Regions from separate parts of the Peribacillus sp. TE19612 genome, predicted to be linked through region 2. Evidence: riboswitches for the same ligand, from Rfam matches in the RefSeq annotation. Region 2 holds a riboswitch; the other holds the start of a gene.
The links. A riboswitch is a leader RNA that binds a small molecule or an ion and turns the genes downstream of it on or off. The one in region 2 is predicted to bind glycine.

Region 1 (3,428 bases), on a different contig from region 2:
TTCCTGGTCACCTTCCCGATTCCTGGGGTCCAGCTTATACATGATGCCGAGTATGGCAGAGGTAAGGACCACCCACATAGCCATCCAGAACATATTGAAAGGCATCCCTAATACATATGGTTTTATTTTATTAACAAAAGGTAGAAATCCCAGTATGCCTATAAAAGGAACTAGTGTAAGAATATATATAATCTTCATTAAACAACCCCCTCCGTTTTAAATAATGTGAAACGCCCACCAATGGGGGTTTATTCTTCAATGCCACTGATGGATGTGTGAACCGAACCGGATGGAAAATTCATACCTGACCGAAAAGGTCCGATAATATATATATTAGCTTACACTATTTTGATATAAAATTTAATGCAGTTGCCTGATATATTTTAGCAGCAGTGCGCAGACAGCCGAACAATGATATGTTCATAAAACAGATAAAGCCTTGAATTCTTAGTGAGTTCAAGGCTTTATTTTCTTTAGCTATATTTTTTCCTAGAGTTATATAGTATTACCAAAAGTATGAACCAGATTGGGGTCAAGAGCAGTGATAGCCTTGTAGCTTCAGCGAATAGCATAACAATAAGGATGAACAGGAATAATCCTAAAATGACGTAATTGACAAAGGGTGTAAAAGGAGCCTTGAAAGTCGATTCGGCTCTTAGGTCAGGCCTTGTTTTCGAATATTTGATATGGGAGATCAAGATAATGCTCCATACCCATATGAAACAGATGGCACTGATGGTAGTCACGACAGTAAATGCCTGTTCTGGTATCAGCTTGCTTAATAATGCCCCTATTGATACAACGATTGTGGATGTGAATAAGGCATTGCTCGGAACAGCCTGTTTGTTTAATTTTTCCAGTTTAGCAGGGGCTTCGCCATTCCTGCTTAACGTATAGAGTATTCGGCTTGTTGAAAATAATCCACTGTTGCATGCAGAAGCAGCGGATGTCAAAACGACGAAGTTGATGATCCCTGCAGCGACTGGAATGCCAATTAACGCAAAGACCTCTACAAATGGACTGCTCGTGGCATCCAGTTGTGTCCATGGGTTGACGCAGAGAATGACGAATATGGCACCAACATAGAAAAGCAAAATCCGGACAGGGATTTTATTGATGGCAGATGGAATGTTCTTTCGCGGGTTCGCCGTTTCTGCTGCAGAAACCCCGACCAATTCGACACCGACAAATGAGAAGACGACCAGCTGTAAAGATAATAGGAATCCAGAAATGCCATTAGGGAACATGCCCCCATGATTCCATAGGTTCGTTAGGGAAGCCGTTCCGCTATTGGTATTGAAGCCGATGATCAAAAGGATGATCCCCACGACGATCAAGGCGATGATCGTGATTACTTTAATGATGGCAAACCAGAATTCCAATTCACCAAATAACTTAACGGTCAAAAGGTTCAATCCTAACAGAATGACTAGGCATATTAGAGCCGGAATCCATTGAGGGATATCGAACCAATATTGCATATAGACGCCGACAGCTATGATATCGGCCATTGCGGTCATGATCCAACAGAACCAATATGTCCACCCTGTTACGAAGCCGGCCCATGGACCGACATATTCGGTTGCAAATTCAGTGAATGATGTATACCCTGCATTGGATAAGAGTAATTCCCCTAGTGCCCTCATCACAAAAAACAAGGCAATCCCTATTATCAGATAAGAAAATAATATAGAAGGTCCTGCCAATTGTATGGCTTTTCCGGAACCTAAAAATAATCCGGTGCCAATGGTTCCTCCTATTGCGATCAGTTGTACATGTCTATTTTTTAAATCTCTTTTTAATTCTTGTTTTGCCAATTCTTACGCCCCCGTCTTTTTATAGTCTTGGTAGTGAATGAGTTTACCTGCATGGTCTTGGAGAGAGGGACGTAATTTTTTCGTCCAGCTTGCCTTTCCCATTTGTTATTTTAGTCCAACCACAAAATGGACAATAAAAAAAGAGATTGGATAATACCAATCTCTTAAAGGGTTCAGAATAACAATATATCATTCGTTACTCTTCTGTCCTTTTGCCTGAGATTGTGAATCCTTCGGCGCTGCATCTTGTACAGTCTCTCCAGAAGCTGCTCCTGCTATAGTGTCATCCATAGCATTCATCGCTTGCTTGTATGCGGTTGTGAAGAAATGTCAGCCAGTGATAATTTTCACTGCTTGATCATTCATTATGCTTATAAAATAATATTGGAATTCTATCATCTATTTTTCGGTAGGTCAACAAATTTTTTGAAATGAAACAGGCATTATCTGTAGTTTAATAGTGGTCTTAATTTTTATAAAGGTACTTGAAAAATTTATTTTTTTGGAGGATCACTATTATGAAATATTGATCATCATTTTTTAAAAATTATATTTTTAGATTAGGAAAATTGCCAAGATATATTTGGCAACTGTTTATTTCAAAAATACAATTGTATTTTTACAGAATATTTACTATTATAAGATAAGAAAACATAAATGAAGTGTTATTGATATTTTTTCGATAGAGCATTTCTAACCGCAATAATTAATAAGTTCGTGGTAAGGATAGAAAAGCATTACCGATATTGCATCTGGGGGAGTTAAACATGTCGAACAAGGAATTAAAGAGAGGGCTGGAAGCACGTCACATTCAAATGATAGCTTTGGGCGGAACCATCGGTGTCGGGTTATTCATGGGATCGGCGAGCACGATCAAATGGACAGGGCCCTCTGTAATGCTTGCTTATGCCATCGCAGGTATTTTTATATTTTTCATCATGCGTTCCATGGGTGAGATGCTTTATTTAGAACCGACTACAGGTTCTTTTGCAACCTTTGCGAGCAGCTATATACATCCTTTGGCAGGTTATATGACTGCTTGGAGCAATTGGTTTCAATGGGTAATCGTCGGAATGTCCGAAATCATTGCGGTTGGCTTGTATATGCAATATTGGTTCCCGGAGTTACCGGCCTGGATACCAGGTGTGGTCGCCATGATCATCTTGGGAGCGGCCAACCTCATTTCCGTTAAATCCTTCGGGGAATTTGAATTCTGGTTTGCACTTATAAAAATCATAACGATTATATTGATGATCGTTGCCGGCCTAGGCCTTATCTTCTTTGGAATAGGGAATGGCGGGGATGCGATTGGTTTATCGAATCTTTGGGAAAATGGCGGTTTCTTTACGGGAGGCTGGACAGGATTCTTCTTTGCGCTTTCACTTGTAGTGGCTTCCTATCAAGGCGTTGAGCTTATCGGCATCACAGCCGGAGAAGCGAAAGACCCAACGAAGACCGTAACAAAAGCGATCCAATCAATCATATGGCGCATTTTAATTTTCTACATTGGTGCCATTTTCGTAATCGTGACAGTATTCCCTTGGGATCAACTGGATGACTTAGGCAGTCCGTTTGTTTCGACCTTTGCCAAAATAGGTATCACTGCAGCGG
Region 2 (3,428 bases):
CCGGGGCGTAATGGTCATAGACACCCGCACCAAGGAAGGAAGCATAATTTTTAAGGTCCGCATTCTTTGCAGCAAGCCTTGATAATTCTTTCATTAATGCAGGTTCCGATTTAGCAGGCTTGATATCGTATTCTCCTTGAAAACGAACGCTTTCAGGGATATCATTGAAAAGTTCTTCAGCAGTGGATACCCCTATCGCTTCCAGCATTTCTTGTTTATCTTGCTCTGTCATAGGTAAATAACGATGTTTCATCTAATGACCATTCCCCTCTATTTACGTGGTTTTTTATAAAAAGGTGTTTGTATTATAACGGCTTTCAAACGTTTGGAACGGATTTCCACTTCGACTTCCGCATCCAGAACCGAAAATTCCTTATCGATAAGTACCAATCCAACGTTTTTCTTCAATGTTGGCGATTGGGTACCAGTCGTGACCTCGCCAATGACTTCATCACCGCTGTAGACCTTATACCCATGACGTGGAATGCCACGGTCAATCATTTCAATTCCCACAAGCTTTCGGGGAGCCCCTTTCTCCTTTTGCTCAGCAAGAACGGCTTTCCCGAAAAAATCAACTTCCTTATCCACTTTTACTGCAAAACCAATCCCGGCTTCTATCGGGGTGATGTCCGCTGAAAGCTCCTGCCCATACAGCGGCAGTTTCGCTTCAAAACGCAGAGTATCACGAGCACCTAAACCAATCGGCTGAACCCCCTCTTCCTTACCGGCATCCATAATCGCCTTCCAAAGGGCAGGGCCATTTTTACTGTCACTATATATCTCAAAACCATCTTCACCAGTGTATCCAGTACGGGATACCAGCGTGGAGATACCGTTAATCATGACATTATCCTTGAACCTGAAAAATCCAATTTCACTTAAGTCAGTACTTCCTGATAGTTTTTGTAATATCTTCTCTGCAGCTGGTCCTTGAAGTGCCAGCTGTGTATAGTCACTTGATACATTCGTAATTTGGGCATCTTCCGTTAAATTAGCTTGCAGCCAATTGAAATCTTTTTCTGTATTCGCTGCATTGACCACGAGCAGATAGTCGTCCTCAGCCCTTTTATACACGATAAGATCATCAACCGTGCCTCCGTTTTCATAACACATGGCGGTATATTGGGCACCGCCCTGTTGCAGCTTTGATATATCATTGGTCAGCATCTTCTGTAAAAAGGAAAGGCTCCCAGGCCCCTTAACATCGACTTCCCCCATATGGGAAACATCGAATAACCCCGCTTTTGTCCGTACGGCTTCATGTTCATCCTTTATACCCGAAAATTGGACAGGAAGTTCCCAGCCGCCAAAATCAATCGTTTTACCTCCGTATTCACGATAAACCTCAAATAGTGGTGTTCTTTTTAAATTGGTCAAAAAATGACCCCCTTCAGATTTTTTTAAAAATTAATTGGCTTCATTATCAAAAGCTTCTTGTCATTACGCATCAGATACATCCTGATTCATGATGTGAAAAAAGCACAAAAAAGGACAGAGAAAGCCCGTTTGAGCTTTTTCTCTGTCCTGAAACCTGAAAGTTTACCTATGTAATAGGTTTTCCCCTTTGGTGGCCGCGTCCCATAACGGGCGGCGCTCTCCAGAGTTGCGTCCAATAAGAGTTCTTTTGCCTGAGAGATTCACTGCTAAGTTTGCTCCTTCGGCGCTACATCCGTAGTCTCTCCCCTTATCTTCACCCGCATATAAATGGTCTACCATTGAAAGGAAGCGAATAAGCCCCCAGCATCGGTAAAACCTTTGAACATAAATGGAATGCATTCTCTGCCAATTCTCCTAAAACTTCAGAAACCGTTTAACTGATCTCCTCGGTAATCTTGGATAAATTAGGAGCATATAGCCCATACTAAGAAAACGCGAACTGCAAAATCGATGTACAAACATTCTTTGCAGCGTTTGGAAATTGGAATTTTCTAAATATACTTATATCCTACCCTAAGAAACTTATCTCTGCAATAACTTTTGAAGAGAAATATTTATCTTACTTCACATATGAAATGTTCGGGTTTTGACCTTATATTAAGGAAATTATGATTTAAGAGGGAGTTATTTCTATGAAAATCAATATATCCTTCAATTCTGAATGGAATGACGAGTTTCTGCAAAAGATGGAAAATGACGGTCCATGGGGAAATTGGGAGCTTTATAAGTTGGCGGTTCAAATGGAGGAAAATCTTATCATCCCTGATTTTGAAGGTTTACAGGCGCCCAAGCACCTTCCTCAGTTAACCCCGCTTCCCCATCAATTGGAAGCGGCGAAGCAAGTAGTGGAAAAGATGAATGGAAAAGCCATTTTGGCTGATGAGGTAGGGCTGGGAAAAACAATTGAAGCAGGCTTGATCCTAAAAGAGTATATGATTAGGGGACTTGTAAAAAAAGTATTGATCCTTGTTCCGGCTTCCCTTGTCACACAATGGGCATTTGAATTGAATACCAAGTTTCATATTCCGGCAGTCGTTCAGAGAAAAAGTTATGTCTGGGACTCCTGTGATGTGGTCATTTCATCCATTGATACAGCGAAACGCGCTCCACATCGAGATATCATCTTTACTCAGGAATATGATTTCATCATTATTGATGAAGCTCATAAACTTAAAAATAATAAGACGAAGAACTATGAATTCGTCCAAAATCTGAAAAAGAAATTTTGTTTACTCCTGACAGCCACTCCGATTCAAAATAAAGTCGAGGAGATATTCCACCTCGTTTCGTTATTGAAACCGGGCCACTTGGGAAATGCTTCACTCTTTTTTGAAAAGTATAAAGGGAAAGGCCGGAACATAATTGAAGATGAACACCTAAAGGAACTGGTCAACACTGTCATGATTCGAAACCGGCGGGCCGATACTGGCATTGAATGGACAAAACGGCATGTGGAAACCATCACCATTGAATTTTCTCCAACGGAACAAGCATTGTATGATGCTGTTTCCAAATTCAAGCCAATTTCGGATGGATCAAAAGGAAGCGCCTTTTCGGCTCTCACTCTCCAAAGGGAAGCATGCAGCAGCAGAGAGGCTGTCTTTTATACATTAAAGAATATGAGAGATAAATACGATCAGCCTTCCCCTGATTTTTTGGCAAAGCTTGATGATTTATTTACTAAAGTGAATGAAACGGTCCAGAACTCAAAGGCTGAAAAAGCTTTGGAACTGATCAAGAAAATTGATGACAAAGTAATTATCTTTACGGAATATAGGGCGACTCAACTATATCTCCAATGGTACCTACAGCAGAATGGAATTTCTTCTGTTCCTTTCCGGGGCGGTTTTAAGCGCGGAAAGAAAGACTGGATGCGAGAATTATTCCAAAAGAATATTCAGGTATTAATCGCAACAGAAGCTGGCGGGGAAGGGATAAACCTTCAGTTTTGCCATCACTTGATTAATTTTGACCTGCCATGGAACCCAATG

Region 1: it holds a riboswitch for glycine, as region 2 does, so the genes downstream of both, ACZ9AO_RS10845 (amino acid permease) here and gcvT (glycine cleavage system aminomethyltransferase GcvT) in region 2, are expected to answer to the same signal.

Annotation. Positions count from the first base shown of each region.
Region 1 is NZ_JBWCCL010000005.1:140,079-143,506, reverse strand. It holds gene ACZ9AO_RS10850 (DUF3311 domain-containing protein) at 1-198, opposite strand, end outside; gene ACZ9AO_RS10855 (sodium:solute symporter family protein) at 1-1, opposite strand, end outside; gene ACZ9AO_RS10845 (amino acid permease) at 474-1,817, opposite strand; glycine riboswitch at 2,012-2,090, opposite strand; gene ACZ9AO_RS10840 (amino acid permease) at 2,585-3,428, shown strand, end outside.
Region 2 is NZ_JBWCCL010000002.1:416,354-419,781, reverse strand. It holds gene gcvPA (aminomethyl-transferring glycine dehydrogenase subunit GcvPA) at 1-253, opposite strand, end outside; gene gcvT (glycine cleavage system aminomethyltransferase GcvT) at 271-1,377, opposite strand; glycine riboswitch at 1,518-1,603, opposite strand; glycine riboswitch at 1,607-1,694, opposite strand; gene ACZ9AO_RS05360 (DEAD/DEAH box helicase) at 2,070-3,428, shown strand, end outside.